3 regions of the Lactobacillus sp. UMNPBX6 genome follow, and region 3 is predicted to be linked to each of the others. Evidence: predicted binding sites of a transcription regulator. Region 3 holds the regulator's gene; each other region holds the start of a gene.

The links. The regulator HrcA, encoded in region 3, represses chaperone genes, less so after heat shock. The targets are predictions, from matches to a motif close to TTAGCACTCNNNNNNNNNGAGTGCTAA.
Region 1: a site for HrcA is predicted at 2,071-2,097, ahead of CP357_RS06395 (ATP-dependent Clp protease ATP-binding subunit). Genes of this name have one in related genera too.
Region 2: a site for HrcA is predicted at 2,889-2,915, ahead of CP357_RS05285 (Hsp20/alpha crystallin family protein). Genes of this name have one in related genera too.

The regions. Positions count from the first base shown of each region.
Region 1 covers NZ_PCZD01000032.1:8,252-14,600, forward strand. The annotation lists gene CP357_RS06395 (ATP-dependent Clp protease ATP-binding subunit) at 1-2,026, opposite strand, end outside; gene CP357_RS06400 (hypothetical protein) at 2,218-2,400, shown strand; gene CP357_RS06405 (phosphocarrier protein HPr) at 2,514-2,780, shown strand; gene ptsP (phosphoenolpyruvate--protein phosphotransferase) at 2,780-4,513, shown strand; gene spx (transcriptional regulator Spx) at 4,744-5,142, shown strand; gene CP357_RS06420 (adaptor protein MecA) at 5,234-5,974, shown strand; gene CP357_RS06425 (competence protein CoiA) at 6,051-6,349, shown strand, end outside.
Region 2 covers NZ_PCZD01000023.1:20,539-26,887, reverse strand. The annotation lists gene CP357_RS05295 (IMP dehydrogenase) at 1-827, shown strand, start outside; gene CP357_RS05290 (C1 family peptidase) at 903-2,219, opposite strand; gene CP357_RS05285 (Hsp20/alpha crystallin family protein) at 2,360-2,785, opposite strand; gene greA (transcription elongation factor GreA) at 3,018-3,476, shown strand; gene CP357_RS05275 (CPBP family intramembrane glutamic endopeptidase) at 3,565-4,227, shown strand; tRNA gene CP357_RS05270 (tRNA-Gly) at 4,275-4,345, opposite strand; gene CP357_RS05265 (SOS response-associated peptidase family protein) at 4,387-4,986, opposite strand; gene trpS (tryptophan--tRNA ligase) at 5,113-6,135, shown strand; gene CP357_RS05255 (deaminase) at 6,156-6,349, shown strand, end outside.
Region 3 covers NZ_PCZD01000001.1:51,355-57,703, forward strand. The annotation lists gene infB (translation initiation factor IF-2) at 1-416, shown strand, start outside; gene CP357_RS00225 (ribosome-binding factor A) at 436-801, shown strand; gene truB (tRNA pseudouridine(55) synthase TruB) at 852-1,745, shown strand; gene ribF (riboflavin biosynthesis protein RibF) at 1,751-2,713, shown strand; gene hrcA (heat-inducible transcriptional repressor HrcA) at 2,880-3,929, shown strand; gene grpE (nucleotide exchange factor GrpE) at 3,945-4,526, shown strand; gene dnaK (molecular chaperone DnaK) at 4,543-6,349, shown strand, end outside.

The DNA.
Region 1 (6,349 bases), on a different contig from region 3:
ATCCATCTTCAACTAATTTATCTTTAGCTGCGTCGGTAACATCAATGTACAAACCTTGATCCTTAACCATGTTGTTGGTGTTAGCAAGCATCAAGTCAACAATCTTAAGTAAGTCAGGTTTAGTCAATTCGTTGAATTCAATGACGTCATCAAGACGGTTAAGGAATTCAGGCTTGAAGAATTGACTCATGTTGTTTCTAGCTGATTCATTACTTTCGTCTTCATTTTCAGCAGCGAAACCAACGCTAGCATTCTTGATGCCTTGACCTGCGTTAGAAGTCATGATGATGATTGTATCTTTGAATGAAACAGTTCTACCTTGTGAATCAGTCAAACGACCATCATCTAAGATTTGCAAGAAGAGGTTCAAAACGTCTGGGTGAGCTTTTTCAATTTCGTCAAGCAAAATCAAGCTGTATGGGTTGTGACGAACTTGTTCAGTCAATTGACCAGCTTCTTCGTAGCCAACATAACCAGGAGCTGAACCAATCAACTTAGATACAGAATATTGTTCCATGTATTCAGACATATCGAAACGAATCATGGCATCTTCTGAACCGAACATTTGCTTAGCTAATTGTTTGGCAAGCTCAGTCTTACCAACACCAGTTGGTCCTACGAAGAGGAAAGAACCAATTGGGCGACCTGATTTGTTAAAGCCGATTCTATTACGACGAATTGCACGAGCCACTTTTTCAACTGCCTTATCTTGACCAATGATATGAGCCTTTAAGTCACTGGCTAAGTTTTGCAATTGATTTTCTTCTTGCTTTTGAATATCACCAACAGGGATGCCAGTCTTTTCTTCAACAATCTTATTCATAATCTTGTTGGTGATAACTGGAGACTTGTCTGGATCTACCTTTTGATCTTTAACTTTTTCGTATTTTTCGATTTGGTCGCGGTAGTAGGCTGCCTTTTCGTAATCTTCATTCTTTAAGGCTTCTTCTTTTAGTTGCTCAGCTGCATTGATTCTTTCTTGCATTTTATCCTTATCAATATAAGGAATAGTTAAGTTCATTCTTGAACCAGCTTCATCTAACAAGTCAATGGCTTTGTCAGGTAAAAATCTGTCTTGAATGTAACGAGCTGATAATTTAGCAGCTGCTTCAATTGCATCATCTGTATAATGAACGTGGTGGTAATCTTCGTAGCGTTGTTGAATACCTTTCAGAATCCTAATAGTTTCATCAATAGAAGGTTCTTTTACTTCAACGGGTTGGAATCTACGTGCTAAAGCAGAATCTTTTTCAATGTCGCGATATTCCTTGATAGTAGTAGCACCAACTAATTGGAGTTCACCACGAGCTAAGGCTGGTTTGATGATGTTACCAGCATCCATACCGCCTTCAGCATTACCCGCACCAACAATTTCGTGAATTTCATCAATGAATAAAATGATGTCATCACTTTGTTGTAATTCTTTGATTAATTGCTCCATCCGTTGTTCAAATTGACCACGAATTCCAGTACCTTGAACAAGTGAAACTACATTTAATGATATGATTCTTTTATTTTGTAATTTAGCTGGGACAGAACCATCAACGATTTCTTGTGCTAATCCTTCAACTACGGCTGTTTTACCAACACCTGCTTCACCGATTAAAACAGGGTTGTTTTTAGTTCTTCTATTTAAAATCTCAATTACACGAGCGATTTCTTTATCACGTCCGATAACTGGATCGATTTTTCCTTTTTTAGCAAGAGCAGTTAAATCAGTACCGTATTGGTCAAGGAGACTTTTACCACCTTGATTGCCGTTACCATTTCCTCCGCCCATTTGCATTCTTGGATTATTTCCGTTCATATTATTTGCGGCATTGTTGTTATTTCCGTTTAAAGCGTTGAATAAATCATCAAAGTCGCCAAAAAATTCATTGTTATTATTCATATTTTCTAGATTTCCTTGTTGATTTCTTAATTCTTGATAGCATTGTTGACATAAATCAATTTCTCGGCTTTGGCCATTTACCTTAGTAAAGAGGTGAATGGAGGCTGGCCGTTTATGACAATTTTGACAAAGCAAAATACATGACCGCCTTTCATTTAAGTTGTAACAAAATTATATTATTAGCACTCTTAGTAGTCAAGTGCTAAGCTTTACATTTCTTACTTAATGTAAGAAGCACATAAAATAATAATATTTTTGAAAAATTAACATAAATAGTAGAATAAATAATGAAAAAATTATAAAATTTAAAAAGTGTGGTGATATTCTTGGATTATCAAAAGATTTTAGATCAATTGGTGTCTGGAGAGCTTAAAGAATATAAGGTAGAGCCCGAAGATGCCTTTGATTTACAGAAAACTATTAGAAATTATGGTAAAAGACAATATATTACCGGCAGAGCTGAAAGAGGCGGTGCTATTGTATATACCGCTACGAACACTGACGATTGAATAATGTAAACTGTTACATTATTGTTGTCTAAACTGTAAAAACATGATAATCTAATACCTGAATGGGTATTTATTACCAGTTTAATTTTTTCAATTTAAAGGAGATATTTATAATGGAAAAACGCGATTTTCATATTATTGCAGAAACAGGTATTCATGCACGTCCAGCTACTCTTTTAGTACAAGCTGCTTCAAAGTTCGGTTCAGATGTTAACTTGGAATACAACGGCAAGTCAGTAAACTTGAAGTCAATCATGGGTGTTATGTCACTTGGTGTTGGCCAAAATGCTGATGTTACTATCACTGCTGAAGGTGACGATGAAAAAGACGCATTGGACGCAATTGCTGACACTATGAAAAAAGAAGGTTTAGCTGAATAATGACCAAGACTTTAAAAGGAATTGCTGCTAGTGATGGTATTGCCATTGCTCCAGCATATCTTCTTGTGGAGCCTGATCTTTCATTTTCAAAGTCTTCAGTTGATGATGTTGAAGCTGAAGTAGCTCGTTACAAGGATGCTATTAAGACTTCAACTACTGAAGTTGAAAAGATTCGTGATGTTGCCAAGAAGAGCTTGGGTGAAGAAGAATCTCAAGTTTTTGAAGCTCACTTAATGATTTTGAATGATCCAGAATTTACTGGTGCCATTGAGAATGAAATTAAGGATTCAAAGATCAATGCAGAAGCTGCATTAGATGAAACTGCACAAAAGTTCATCCAAATTTTTGAAAGTATGACTGATAATCCTTACATGCAAGAACGTGCTGCCGATGTACGCGATGTTTCTAAGCGTATTATGGCTCACTTACTTGGTAAGGAATTACCAAACCCAGCTTCAATTGACCATGAAGTAATCGTTGTTGCTCATGATTTGACTCCAAGTGATACTGCACAACTTAACAAGAAATACGTTAAGGGCTTTATTACTGATATTGGTGGTCGTACTGCTCACTCAGCAATCATGGCACGTTCACTTGAATTACCAGCTGTAGTTGGTACTGATTCAATTACTAAGGACGTTAAGAACGGCGACATGTTAATTGATGATGGTCTTGATGGTGTAGCTATTATTGATCCTAGTGATGATCAAGTAGCTGACTACAAGAAGAAGGGTGAAGCTTTCTTAAAGCAAAAGGCTGAATGGAAGAAATTGAAGGATGAACCTTCAGTAACTGCCGATGGTAAGCAATTTACTATTGCAGCCAACATCGGTACTCCTAATGATATGCCAGGTGTACATGAAAACGGTGCAGAAGCTGTTGGTTTGTACAGAACTGAATTCTTGTACATGGATTCATCAAACTTCCCAACTGAAGATGATCAATTCGAAGCTTACAAGAAAGTTATCGAAGGCATGAACGGCAAGCAAGTTATCATCAGAACAATGGATATTGGTGGTGACAAGCATCTAGATTACTGGGACCTGCCAGATGAAATGAACCCATTCTTAGGTGTACGTGCTATTCGTCTTTCACTTAAGAACGAAAAGATTTTCCGTACCCAATTAAGAGCTTTGCTTCGTGCATCAGCATACGGTAAGCTTGGTATTATGTTCCCAATGATTGGTACATTGGCTGAACTTCGTCAAGCTAAGGCTATCTTAAATGATGAAAAGCAAAAGCTTGTTGAAAAGGGCGTTAAGATCGGTGACGACTTGCAAGTTGGTATGATGATCGAAGTTCCTGCAGCTGCTGTTTTAGCAGATCAATTCGCTAAGGAAGTTGACTTCTTCTCAATTGGTACTAACGACTTGATCCAATACACTATGGCTGCTGACCGTGGTAACGATAACCTATCATACTTGTACCAACCATATAACCCATCAGTACTTCGTTTGATTAAGCACACTATTGATTCTGCTCATGAAAATGGTATTTGGTGTGGTATGTGTGGTGAAGCTGCCGGTGATAACACCATGTTCCCAATTTTACTTTCAATGGGACTTGATGAATACTCAATGAGTGCAACTTCAATCTTACGTATCAGAAGCTTAATGAAGAAGTTTGATACTAAGGATCTTAAGGAATTGGCTAACGAGGCATGCTTCGTTTCAGAAACTGCTGAAGAAAATGAAAAGTTAGTTAATGACATAATGAAGAAGATCAACAAATAAATTCATATTTTGAATTGAGAAAAGAGACCGAAAGGTCTCTTTTTTCATATTTAAATATTTTAAACAAAACATACAATTTCTTCACAAATAATTCACGTTTTATCTTTAGAATATAAAGAGAAGTTAACATAAAAGATAAAATTAGTACTTACAAAAAAGAAGTTAGTATGTTATACTAATAGTAAGATTAAGAATGTATACAAATATTTGTTCTGAGGAGCGTGATTTTTATGGTAGATTTATATGTTTCGCCTAGTTGTACTTCATGTCGTAAGGCACGAGCTTGGCTTGAAAAGCATGATATTCCATTTAAGGAAAGAAACATTTTTTCGGAGCCTTTGACTAAAAAAGAGATATTAAAAATTCTACGTATGACTGAAAATGGTACTGAAGAAATCATTTCTACCCGCTCAAGAGCTTTTCAACAATTAAAAATAAATTTGGATGATTTATCAATTGATCAGTTACTTGATTTAGTAGAAAAGAATCCAAGCTTGTTAAGAAGACCAATTATTATGGATGATCGTCGACTTCAAGTAGGATATAATGAAGACGAAATTCGTCGTTTCTTACCACGTAAGGTTCGTCGATTAGAATTGGCTGAAGCCCAAAAAATTGCAGATTTATAATATGGAAGAGTGTTAGTAATGATGCTAACACTTTTATTTTAGATAAAAAATAGGCTACAATAGGTTATATAATTCGTGGAGGAGATATCCTGTGCAAGTAGATCATATCAATGAAAATACAATAAGAGTTAGAATTAATAAAAATGAATTAGCTCATCGTGGATTGAAGGTTTTAGATTTATTGGGGGATAAACAAAAAATACAGCAATTCTTCTACTCCATTCTTTCAGAGGTAGATACTGATCATACCTTTACTCAAGGAGTACCTGTAACTTTTCAGGTAATGCCTAACAATGGCGGTCTTGACTTGATGATTACCAAGATTAAGCCTGACGATGCTGATAATCTCCGTCAAATGATAGAGCCAATGAATAGTGAGACTAATCAAACACAGGCAGAGCCCGATTCAAGAAGAAGTTTCTTTGACCTTGATCCGAAAGATGATGTAAATACTGAACTTGATCCAATAAAAGAAGAAAAGCTTGAATCATCTAATCAGGAGAACGCAGTTAATATTCAATATTGGAAATTCCAAAATCATCATTCCTACAGCTTTGATGAGTTAGGAAATCTAGTTGAATTAGCGGATAGTTTGAAAGTAAGTGATCTGGCTTCAAGTTTGTATTATTTACGGGGTAAATACTACTTGAAGTTAGCATTTTTAGATGAAAATTATGCTGAACTTAAGCCAGCTGATGCTTGGGCTATTGCTAATGAATACGGAATCAAGATTGATGATGAAGAAATGAAGACGGTAAAGGAAACTGGAAAATGTTTGTTGAACCGTGATGCTCTTGATTATATTCGCTATTACTTTCTTCAAAAGCAATAATTAAGATTTTATAAAGAAAAAGAGACGTTAGAAAAAAACGTCTCTTTTTTACGTAATAAAACATGGGTGAAGAAATATGTATGCAGCCATGTTGAATAAAAAAATAGTATTAGCCGTTAGTGAAGCGAATATGGTTAATACCGGTCAAAAAAATTTAAATATAGATGATTATCGTTGTCCACACTGTCATAAAAAAGTAATTTTAATTATTTCAGAACAAAAGGCAGCCTTTTTTAAGCATTTAACTAGTTATAGCAATGCGATGGGAGAAAAAGAGGAACATCATCAATCTAAGATGCTGTTGAAAGCCGCGCTTACTGCGGCCGGATTCAACGCGCAAGTTGAGATACCGTTAGCTGATGGTCAGCTAAGAGC
Region 2 (6,349 bases), on a different contig from region 3:
ATCAAAATAGATTGCTTTGTGCCGCAGCTGTTGGTGTAACTAGTGATACTTTTGAAAGAGCAGAAGCACTTCTTGAAGCTGGTGCCGATGCAATCGTTATTGATACTGCTCATGGTCACTCAGCAGGTGTTTTGCGTAAGATTAAAGAATTCCGTGAACATTTTCCAAAGCAAACTTTAATTGCCGGTAATGTGGCAACTGGGGATGCCACTCGTGCATTGTTCGACGCTGGCGTTGACGTAGTTAAGGTAGGTATTGGACCTGGTTCAATTTGTACTACTAGAATCGTTGCCGGTGTTGGTGTACCACAAATTACTGCTATTTATGATGCTGCTTCAGCTGCACGTGAGTACCACAAGCCAATCATTGCCGATGGTGGTATCAAATATTCTGGGGATGTAGTTAAGGCTTTAGCAGCAGGTGGTAATGCCGTCATGCTCGGTAGTATGATTTCAGGAACAACTGAAGCACCTGGTGATATTTTTGAAGAAAATGGCAAGAAGTTTAAGCGTTACCGTGGTATGGGCTCTGTTGGTGCGATGGCTCAAGCTCATGGTTCAAGTGACCGTTACTTCCAAGGCGGCGTTAACGAAGCTAATAAATTGGTGCCAGAAGGTGTTGAAGCTCGTGTAGAGTACAAGGGCGACGTGAGTGATGTAGTCTTCCAAATTGATGGGGGACTTCGCTCTGGTATGGGTTACTGTGGTGCCGCAAATATTCCTGAGTTGATTGAAAAGGCACAATTTGTTCAAATCACTAATGCAGGTTTGCGTGAATCACATCCACATGATGTCCAAATGACTAAGGCTGCTCCAAATTATAAGTAGAAGAAAAAGGATTAAAAAAAGACTTAATCTAGACATTTGCTGCTAGATTAAGTCTTTTTCGTTTATCTTAAATAATTAAGCAAGTGAGTCCCATGCGGGAAGATCAGTGATTGGGCCTTCAGCTAATTCCTTTTGCTTGTCAGTCAAATACTTCTTGTGAACAACAACTTCGTATACGTAGTCGTTGAACCATTCGTTGTTCATTACGTAGAAGCCCTTGGAACCTGACTTGTCGCCCCATGAGTTTTCAACTTTCCATTGACGAACTTCACCGTTGTCTTCATCAACACCAACTAAAGTCATGGCGTGAGAAACTTCGCCGACACCGGTCTTTAATCTGTCAGCCTTTGACATCTTAAGATCAACGCCGAATAAGTCGTCTAATTTGTAAAGGTTAGTGTCAAGGTAACCAGTCTTGCGGTCCATTTGACGAAGAACATCGTTACCAAACCAAACAGCTTCGCCATCCTTTAATTGGGCAATTGAAGCAGCGGTCAAGTATTCCATTGGCACGTTCAAAAGCTTAATTCTGAGTGAACCAGAAACGTTGTCTTCTGCTGGTAAACCATAAAGCTTGCCATATTCGTGATCTGGAGCGTTAGTTAAAACAACGTAGTCGTCAAAGTCAACGTCGCCCATGTACTTGTGCAAGAATTCAAGTGGAGTTAAGTCTTTTTCTAAGTGATACTTCTTGTCGTCGTCACGGTATTCAAGGTCAAATTTCTTAGGTGGTTCACCTACGGCAATAGCAGTCATTTGGTAAACTTCGCTCAAGAACTTTTCACGGGTCTTTTCGATTTCATCGTCTTTACCATATTGCTTAAGGTGACGAAGAACCAAAGCATCTTTCTTAAGCTTGTCGCCTAATGCAGTCGCAAAGCCAGTAGTATCGTTAGTGTTGAAAGTTTCAGGCATAGCGTATGAAGGAACAACACCGTATTTTTCAACTAATGCAGCAGCCATTTGGAATTGACCACCATCTGCACCAGCAAAGTCTAAATCACTTTTAACTTGGCGAGAATCAAGTGGCATGTCAGCACTGTCCAAAATACGGTTGTAGAACATGTTGGCACGTTCAATCTTGTCCCAGAAGAAGTTGTAAGCTTGTGAGAAAGTAAAATCCTTTGCCTTGTATTTCTTGCCGAATTCATGACGTAAAACGTTTAATGTGGCAAATAACCAGCAACGACCTGAGTGCTTTTGGTTGGTAACATTATCAGTATCAAGTTCAGTTGAAAAAACGCGGGTTAATTCGCTTTGAACGCGGTCATTGTAAGAAGCTTCAAGTACACCGCTACGTTGAGCAGCACGAGCAACGACTTCGTTTTTAGGATTTTTATTAAAATCGGCAGAAAACTTTTCCAGTTCCTGCACAGTTAATTCATGAGCCATTAAAAAAATCTCCTTTTCTCATTTTTAATTTTTTCTTAAATTAAGTCTATTTTAAGCCAAAATAAAAGCGGGTTCAATCATGAACTCGCTTCAGAGAATTATATCCGTAACTTATTAGACCTCTTGCTTAATCTAATAAATTAATCAATATGGATAGAATTGCTATCATCACCAGCATTTTGCTTTGGCAAGATGATAGTCAATACACCATTATCATACTTTGCATGGATCTCACTTGCAACTATATTTGGTAATCTATAGCTTCTTGAAATGCGACCTTCGCTTCTTTCTTTATGAATAATGTTCTTATCCTTGTCACTTGTATCCTTAAATGATTTTCTGCTGCCAGCAACTGTTAAAAGACCATCTTTGTAGTTAACGTTGATGTCCTCTTTGTTCATACCAGGCATATCGATCTTAACGGTATAGTCTTTGTCTGTTTCGGCAACATCTGATTGCATGATGTTTTCAATTTCAGTGTCATCAAAGAAGTTTCTTGGGAAACCAAACCAGTCGTTCATTGCATCCATCATATCATTGCGACGATTCATCATATCGTTTGCCATATTGAAAACTTCCTTTCAATTTTTATTTGCTCTTTAATTCGTAAGGACTCGTTTTTTTCCTTACACTGATTATTGTAGTCAGTTTCAAAATAAATTAAACTATTTAGCACTTGAAAGTATATAGTGCTAATTTATGAATAAAAACTTTAGTAAATCAACGTTTAACACTTGTGGATAACTTTTGTATAATTAAAAAGAAAAATGAATGAACGAATTGATAAGGTGTTAAATCATGGTATATTTTCAAAAAATGACGCCAGAAGGCTATAAACAAATTGAAGATGAAATTGCACGTTTAAAGAAAGATCGTCCTCGCAGAATAAAGATTTTACAAGCTGCGCGAGCTCTAGGCGATTTATCAGAAAATACTGAATATACAGAGGCTAAAAGGGACCTTGGACACTTGCAGAGTCGTCTGCGTTATTTAGGTAAGCAATTAAAGTACGCAGAAATTGTCGAAACTAAGGATGATGGCAAAGTAGATTTGGGTAAGACCGTAGTTCTTAAATTTGATGATGATGAAACAGAAGAATATAAGATCGTCGGACGGATGGAGGCGGATTTGGCCGATGGCAAAATCTCCTTTGATTCACCTTTAGGTCAAGCAATTATGAAGCAAGAGGCAGGTATCGTTGCCACAGTCGAAGCCCCAGCTGGAGAATATAAGGTGACTATTGTAGAAGTGAAGTAAGCGGACGCCCTATCTGTATTTAATAAACTGTATTTTTTTGGTATAATATTGATTTTGTAGGATACAATCCAGAGTAGGAGTGAAAATTTTGAATACGCCAGAATCGAGAGAGGGAAACGTTATCCGCTATGCAGTGTACTTGGTAGGGTATGTTATCGTCTTTGCAGTCGTTAAGCTAGTGACTAGGAAGACGCCATTGCATGTTTGGGATTTGATTTTGTTTTGCCTTGTTGCAGCAATGATTTTATTATTTTATGTTTATCGCTTTAATCGCGAACAACGTTTTTTTGCTCGAGATTTTAAATTACCATGGCTAGGCAGTTTTTCTACGGTAATGTTGCTTACTTTGGCAATCACGGCTACTCGAATTCTTATATCGTATTTACAAGCATATGAAAAGATTCCACATTATGACTTTCAATTGATTTATTTAAAAAATGAATCAGTTGACATGTTTTGGTTTTTGATCTTAGTACAAGGAATTATCTTACCAATTCTGCAAGAATTCCTTGCAACAGGATTTTTGTTTAATTATGCTTTTCGCAGAAGTACTACTCAAGTTGCAGTAACAGGAATCATTGTTTCAGGAATTATTTTTAGTTTGTTAAACTTTCAAAGTTCACTTTTGTTGATTGTGATTGAGATTATCTATGGCGGGCTATTTGCCTGGAGTTATCTTTATACACAAACGCTCTGGATGCCGATTTATTTGGCTATCATTAGTGGCATTTTAACCGTTATCATGGCGTAAAAAATAAACGGATGAGAAAAAATCTCATCCGTTTTTTGTACAAAAAAAGCGGATAGCGTGAATCGAACCCGCATCTACAGCTTGGGAAGCTGTCGTTCTACCATTTAACTATACCCGCGATACTTCTTTATTCTATCATGCTTTTAATTAATAAACCAATTATTTTTGATGTGGCTCTTTTTGTACTTTTAGGTCAATATTGCTGCGATCAACCAAACTGGTAAAGTTTTGAAAAAGCCATCTACGCAGTTCGCCAGGTTCAATGATTAGTGGCATGCGGTTATGAATGGGAGCTATGTCTTTATTAGGAGCGGTAGTAACCATAGAAAAATTATTTTGATCATAAATCCCTGCAATTAATGTGATGGGATTAGCCGTTTTAAAGCGGTAGCGTTCATGATATTTTTTGCCATTAGCTCCTTGGTATGTAGTTTTAGCATATTCAAAAAAATCGCTACTTAAAATTAAACAGCGTTGTCTAGCAAAAGAACGATCCCACATAGAAGGCTTATTTTCATAAAAACGCTCTATTCTGGCGTTAAACATCGGCTTTTTGGAATCTACTGGACTAGGATAGCCCCAGTTTTTATTGACGAGCTGCAATTTATTGTCTTGATAGAGCAAGACTGGCGCAGTTTGATTTGGAAAAATATCTTGTTGCTTTATTTCGATTTTTGGATCGGTTAATGGTAAAGCGAGGTCTTCAGTCAGATATTTTTTTATTTGCATTAAATCGGGTATCCGAAAGTGATTACACATGTCTTGTTTCCTTTCATTGGTGATAGTTTAATCATAGCTTAAATTTTGTTAAAATTAGGTCATTAACATAAGAAATAAAATAAAAAAGCAAAGAGTATAAAATAAAATTAGAAAAGAGTAGAAGTTATGGCAAAAGAAATTTTATTAACCGGTGATCGTCCAACTGGCAAACTTCACATTGGTCACTATATTGGCTCACTTAAAAATAGAGTAAAATTGCAAAATTCTGGCAAGTACGATCCTTATATCATGATTGCTGATACTCAAGCGTTGACAGATAATGCTCGTAACCCAGAAAAGATTCGTAACAGTTTAATTCAAGTAGCATTAGACTACTTAGCTGTAGGCATTGATCCAAGTAAATCAACAATTTATGTTCAATCACAAATTCCAGCTTTGTTTGAATTAACTTCTTACTACATGGACTTAGTAACTGTAGCACGTCTTGAAAGAAACCCAACTGTTAAGACTGAAATTAAGCAAAAGGATTTCAAAGATTCAATCCCAGTTGGCTTCTTAAATTACCCAGTTTCTCAAGCTGCAGATATTACTGCTTTTAAGGCTACTATCGTTCCTGTTGGGGATGACCAAGAACCAATGCTTGAACAAACTCGTGAGATTGTAAGAACCTTTAACCGTGTTTACAACACTGATATTTTGGTTGAACCAAAGGGCTACTTCCCACCAAAGGGTTCTGGTCGTCTTCCAGGTCTTGATGGTAATGCTAAGATGTCTAAATCACTTGGTAACTGCATTTATTTGTCAGATGATGCTAAGACCGTTCAAAAGAAAGTTATGTCAATGTACACCGATCCAAATCATATTCACGTTGAAGATCCAGGTAAGGTTGAAGGTAACACTGTCTTTACTTACCTTGATGTCTTTGATCCAGATAAGGATAAGGTAGCAGAACTTAAGGCAGAATACCAAAAAGGCGGGTTAGGCGATGTTAAAATTAAACGTTACTTAAACAAAGTACTTGAAGCAGAACTTGCACCTATTCGTGAACGCCGTGAAAAGTACGCTCAAGATGAGGATGCAATTTATGAAATGCTTTTAGAAGGTTCAAAGAAGGCAAATACAGTAGCTAATGAAACCTTAGAACAAGTTCGTGATGCTATTGGTTTGAACTACTTTAAGAATAGATAAGAATAAGCAGAGGTAAGTTCATGCACGATCGAATTCCTTGGAAACAATATTTCATGATGCAGGCACTAGTGATAGCTCAGCGCTCCACCTGCAACAGAGCTCTAGTTGGTAGTGTTTTGGTTAAAGATAATCGTATTATTGGCACGGGGTATAATGGATCGGTATCCGGACAACCACATTGTGATGAGGTAGGTCATCAAATGGTAGATGGGCA
Region 3 (6,349 bases):
CTGCAACTGCTAAGAGTCAAGCTGAAACTGAAGGCGTCGACATTCGTTTGTACAGTATCATCTACAAGGCAATTGATGATGTGACTGCAGCCATGAAGGGTATGCTTGAACCAACTTACGAAGAAAAGGTTATCGGTAACCTTACTGTTCGTGAAACTTGGAAAGTATCTAAGGTTGGTACTATTGCTGGTTCCTTTGTTGATAAGGGATTGGTTAAGAATAACGCCAAAATTAGAGTTATTCGTGATGGTATTGTTAAATACGATGGTGAAATTGCTTCACTTAAGAGATTTAAAGATGATGCCAAAGAAGTTAAGCAAGGTAACGATTGTGGTTTAACTATCAAAGACTACAACGATATTAAAGTCGGCGACGAATTCGAAGTTTACGAAATGCAACAAGTTGAACCTAAGTAATAATTTTTAGGAGGCAAACATGAAGCATAGAATTGGTCGTGTTGAAGGAGAAATTCTTCGTGAATTAACCAAAATTTTACAAAAGAATATTCGTGATCCTCGTTTGAGTGAAGTAACTATCACTGCAGTGGAATGTACGAATGATCTTTCATATGCAACTGTTTACTATAGTCTTTTAACTGAAAATGCCGATAAGGAAAAAGAAGTTCAAGAAGGACTAGAAAAGGCTAAAGGTATGATGCGTCACTTATTAGGACAAACTTTAACCGTTTATAAAGTCCCTGAATTAATTTTTAAACGAGACAATTCAGTAAAATATGGTAGTAAAATTGACCGTTTAATTGCAGAAGTTAAAAAGCAAGATGCTGAACGGGCAAGTAAATAAAAAAAGCGCCGTTTAGGCGCTTTTTTCGTTTAGATAGAAAAGGATTATTTATGTTAAATGGAATTTTAGTTATCGATAAAGATAAAGGGATGACTAGTGCTGATGTAGTTTATCATTTACGCAAAGCTCTGCATATCCGAAAAATTGGACATGCGGGTACACTTGACCCCGAGGTAACAGGTGTATTACCTATTGCAATTGGACAAGCAACTAAACTGATTGAACTTATGCATACTAGACCTAAAGAATATATTGGTAGTGGTCTTTTTGGATATGCCACTGACAGTTATGATTCAACTGGCACAGTTTTGAAAAAGACCAAGTTAACCAAGGCATTTACTTCTGAAGATATTCAGAATCATATGAATGAGTTTTTAGGGGAAATAGAACAAGTACCACCAATTTACTCAGCCGTAAAGGTAAATGGTAAGCATTTATATGAGTATGCTAGAGAAGGTATTGAGGTAGAGCGACCAAAACGTAAAGTTGATATTTTACAATATGATTTAACCAATAAACCTACATTCAATGAAAAAGATGGACAAGAAGAATTTGATTTTAAAATTAAATGTAGTAAAGGTACATATGTTAGATCCTTAGTAAATGATTTGGGCGAGAAAATGAATTGCCCAGCAGTTATGACTTACTTAAGAAGAGTAGCTAGCTCAGGTTTTGATATTTCTCAGGCCGTTAAGTTAAGTGAAATTGAAGAGAATCCTGAAAAAGCTGCAGAATTGATTCAACCAATTGACGCTTTCTTTAAAGACTATCCTCAAGTTGATCTAAGTGAAGGAAAATGGCTTAAAGTGAAAAATGGAGCAGGTATTTCGTTAGAAATAGATGCTAAAAAAGTCGCATTAAGGTACAATAAAAAAGTCAAGGCGATTTATGAGAATAAGGGAAAATTATATCGCCCAAGTTTAATGTTGATTCAAAATGAATAACTGAAATGAAGGGATTAGTTGTGAAAATCATTCATTTAACTTATCCAGTTAGCGAAAATATCATATCTTCAAAAACTATTCTAGCCTTAGGTTTTTTTGACGGCGTTCATTTAGGTCATCAACGCTTAATCAATAAAGCCAAAAAAATAGCTGATCAAAAGAAATTACCATTAGTAGTATTAACTTTTGATCGTCATCCGAAGGAAATTTATGCTGCCAAAAAAGACTTTAAGTATTTAGAAACTTTAGATGAAAAGGCAGATAAAATGGCAGAACTAGGTGTAGATTATCTAGCCGTAATGCCATTTACTAAAAAGTTTAGCGAGATAGATGCACAGAATTTTGTAGATAATGTAATAATTAAACTCAATGCAGATACAGTAGTAGCTGGATTTGATTATACATATGGTCCTAAAGAGACTGCTAATATGAAGAATTTACCAAAATTTGCGAAGGATAGATTTGAAATTGTCGTTATGCCTAAGCAGATTTTTAATGGTAAAAAAATAGGTTCAACTGAAATTAGACAGGCAATTAGGGAAGGTAAGATGGAATTAGCTTTTCAATTAATGGGTCACCATTATGTGATGAGCGGGATCGTTGGTCATGGTAAAAGAAATGGCCATAAATTAGGCTTCCCAACAGCTAATTTAGTTTGGGCTAGTCATAAGGTAATTCCGAAAATAGGAGTATATGCCACTAAAACGCAGGTAGCTGGAAAGTGGTATGAATCTATGACTAGTGTCGGTTATAATGTAACGATTGGCCAACCTGAACAAATTTTTATTGAATCATATATATTTAATTTTAAACAGGATATTTATGATCAGCCAATAAAAATTAAATGGTATAAATATACTAGAGGCGAAATTAAATTTAGCGGCCTTGAAGAATTGAAAAAACAATTAGAGAAAGACCAAATAGAAATTGAACATTATTTTGCACAAGAAGCACGAAGTAATGCGTAACGAGAAGCTGAAGAACTTAGCAATTTTGAACGAAGTTCTTCAGTTTTTATTTTTTAAAATAATTTGAAGAAATTTTAGCACTCCTCTTGTTTTTCTGCTAATTTATAGTATCATATTAATTGTTAGCACCTGAGAATTACGAGTGCTAAAAGTGAGGGCGATTATTATGTTGACCGAGCGTCAAGAGCTTATTTTAAAAACAATTATTACAGACTTCACACAAACGCATGAGCCTGTTGGCTCTAAGACGGTGATGAAGCAGTTACCAATTAAAGTATCAAGCGCTACTATTCGAAATGAAATGGCGGTCCTAGAAGATCAAGGCTTAATTGAGAAGACACACTCTTCTAGCGGAAGAATTCCGTCAAGTGATGGATATCGTTATTATCTTGATAATTTAGTTGAACCGCTTCAGTTGCCAGAGTCTGTTTATAACACGATTGGGACACAATTAGATCGACCTTTTCATCAGGTGAATGAAATCGTACAAGAAGCAGCACGCATTTTATCTGATTTAACTAATTACACTGCTTTTGCTGAAGGACCTGAGAGTAGGGATGTTAAAATTACAGGTTTTAGGATTGTTCCCCTGTCTTCTAGACAAGTGATGGCAATTCTAGTGACGAGTGATGGCAATGTCCAAAATCAAGTTTATGCTTTACCACATAATATTCATGGTGAAGAAATTGAAAAAGCGGTTCGAATGATTAATGACCAATTAGTTGGCAAGAGTTTAAAGGAAATTAATGTTTCATTGCTAAGTGAACTTGCTAAAAACGAATTAGGTAGTGATCATGCTAACGAATTATTTAGCTTAGTTGAAGACGTGTTAAAAGATGCGGCTAGTGAGCAGATGTATGTTGATGGACAAATTAATCTATTGAACAATACAACTGAGAATAATGTAAATGATATACGTTCACTCTATGAATTAATTGATCGAGATAATTTGTTTTCTAATTTGATGAATATTAAGGCTGATCCTAAGACTGAAAAATACCCAGTTAAGGTAAAGTTAGGATCTGAATTGCCGAATGATTTATTAAAAAATTATAGTTTGCTGACAGCTGAATATAGTGTCGGCTCCCATGGTAAAGGAACAATAGCTTTACTTGGGCCAACAAATATGCCGTATTCTCAAATGATAGGGCTTCTAGAATACTTCAGAAATGAATTAGCCAAGAAGTTACTTGATTATTACGGTAAATTTCAATAATAGAGGAGGTTAGCCGTGAGTAAAGAAGAGTTTCCTAGTGAAAAGAATTTAGATGAAAAAGAAAATGCTTCAACACCTAAGGATGTTAAGAAAAAGGCAACTGAAGGTAAGGAAGCAAAAAATGATAAACATGATGAAAAATTAGCTAAAGAATTGGCTGATTTAAAAGATAAGAATAAGGAGCTTGAAGATAAGTATCTTCGTAGCGAAGCAGAAATTCAAAATATGCAAAATCGCTATTCAAAAGAAAGAGCTCAACTTATTAAGTATGAATCTCAAAGCTTAGCTAAAGATATTTTGCCTGCTGTAGACAATTTGGAGAGAGCTTTAAGCGTAGAAGCCGATGATGATGTTTCCAAGCAACTGAAGAAGGGCGTTAAGATGACGCTTGATTCATTAGCTAAAGCATTGAAAGAACATGGCATCGTTGAGATTGAAGCTGAAGACGTAAAATTTGATCCGACATTGCATCAAGCTGTTCAAACTGTAGCAGCCGAAAATGATGATCAAAAAGATCACGTTGTTCAGGTTTTACAAAAAGGATATCAATATAAAGATCGGACACTAAGACCAGCAATGGTTGTAGTTGCTCAATAGGAGAGGAAGTTTATACATGTCAAAAGTTATTGGTATTGACCTCGGAACTACTAACTCAGCAGTTGCAGTTCTTGAAGGTAAAGAACCAAAGATTATTACTAACCCAGAAGGTAACCGTACTACTCCATCTGTAGTAGCTTTTAAAGATGGTGAAATTCAAGTTGGTGAAGTAGCTAAGCGTCAAGCTATTACTAACCCTAACACTATTGTTTCAATTAAGCGTCACATGGGTGAAGCAGATTACAAGGTTAAGGTTGGTGACAAGGAATACACACCACAAGAAATTTCTGCATTTATTTTACAATACATCAAGAAGTTCTCAGAAGATTACTTAGGTGAAAAGGTAACTGATGCAGTTATCACTGTTCCTGCTTACTTTAATGATGCACAACGTCAAGCTACTAAGGATGCTGGTAAGATCGCTGGTTTGAATGTACAAAGAATTATCAACGAACCTACTGCTTCAGCATTAGCCTTCGGTTTAAACAAAGACCAAGATGAAAAGGTCTTAGTTTACGACCTTGGTGGTGGTACTTTCGATGTTTCCGTTCTTCAATTAGGTGACGGTGTCTTCCAAGTATTATCAACTAACGGTGATACTCACCTTGGTGGTGATGACTTTGATAACCGTATCATGGATTGGTTGATCAAGAACTTTAAGGATGAAAATGGCGTTGACTTGTCTAAGGACAAGATGGCTATGCAACGTTTGAAGGATGCTGCTGAAAAGGCTAAGAAAGACTTGTCAGGTGTTTCTTCAACTCACATTTCACTTCCATTCATTTCTGCTGGTGAAGCTGGTCCATTACACCTTGAAGCTGACCTTACCCGTGCTAAGTTTGATGAATTGACTAGTGACTTAGTTGAAAAGACTAAGGTACCATTTGACAATGCATTAAAGGATGCTGGTTTAACTGTAAACGATATCGATAAGGTTATCTTAAACGGTGGTTCAACCCGTATTCCTGCAGTTCAAAAGGCTGTTAAGGAATGGGCTGGGAAAGAACCCGACCACTCAATCAACCCTGACGAAGCTGTTGCCTTAGGTGCAGCTATCCAAGGTGGTGTTATTTCAGGTGACGTTAAGGACATCGTTTTGCTTGATGTTACTCCATTGTCACTTGGTATTGAAACCATGGGTGGTGTCTTCACTAAGTTAATTGACAGAAACACTACTATCCCAACTTCAAAGAGTCAAATCTTCTCAACTGCTGCAGATAACCAACCAGCAGTAGATGTCCACGTATTGCAAGGTGAACGTCCAATGGCTGCAGATGATAAGACCCTTGGTCGCTTTGAATTAACTGATATTCCACCAGCACCACGTGGTGTTCCACAAATTCAAGTTACCTTCGATATCGATAAGAACGGTATCGTAAATGTATCTGCTAAGGATATGGGTACTGGTAAGGAACAAAAGATTACTATTAAGAGTTCATCCGGTTTGTCAGATGAAGAAATCAAGCGTATGCAAAAAGACGCTGAAGAACATGCTGAAGAAGACAAGAAGCGTAAAGAAGAAGTTGATCTTAGAAATGAAGTTGATCAATTAATCTTTACTACTGATAAGACTTTGAAGGACACTAAGGATAAGCTTTCTGATAGTGACCGTAAGCCAGTTGAAGATGCTCTTGAAGCTTTGAAGAAGGCTCAAAAGGACAACAACTTGGACGAAATGAAGGAAAAGAAGGATGCTTTATCAAAGGCTGCACAAGATTTAGCAGTTAAGCTTTACCAACAAAACGGTGGAGCACAAGGTGCTGCAGGTCAAGCTGGCCCACAAGCCGGTCCTCAAGGTCCACAAAATGGCCCACAAGGTGGTA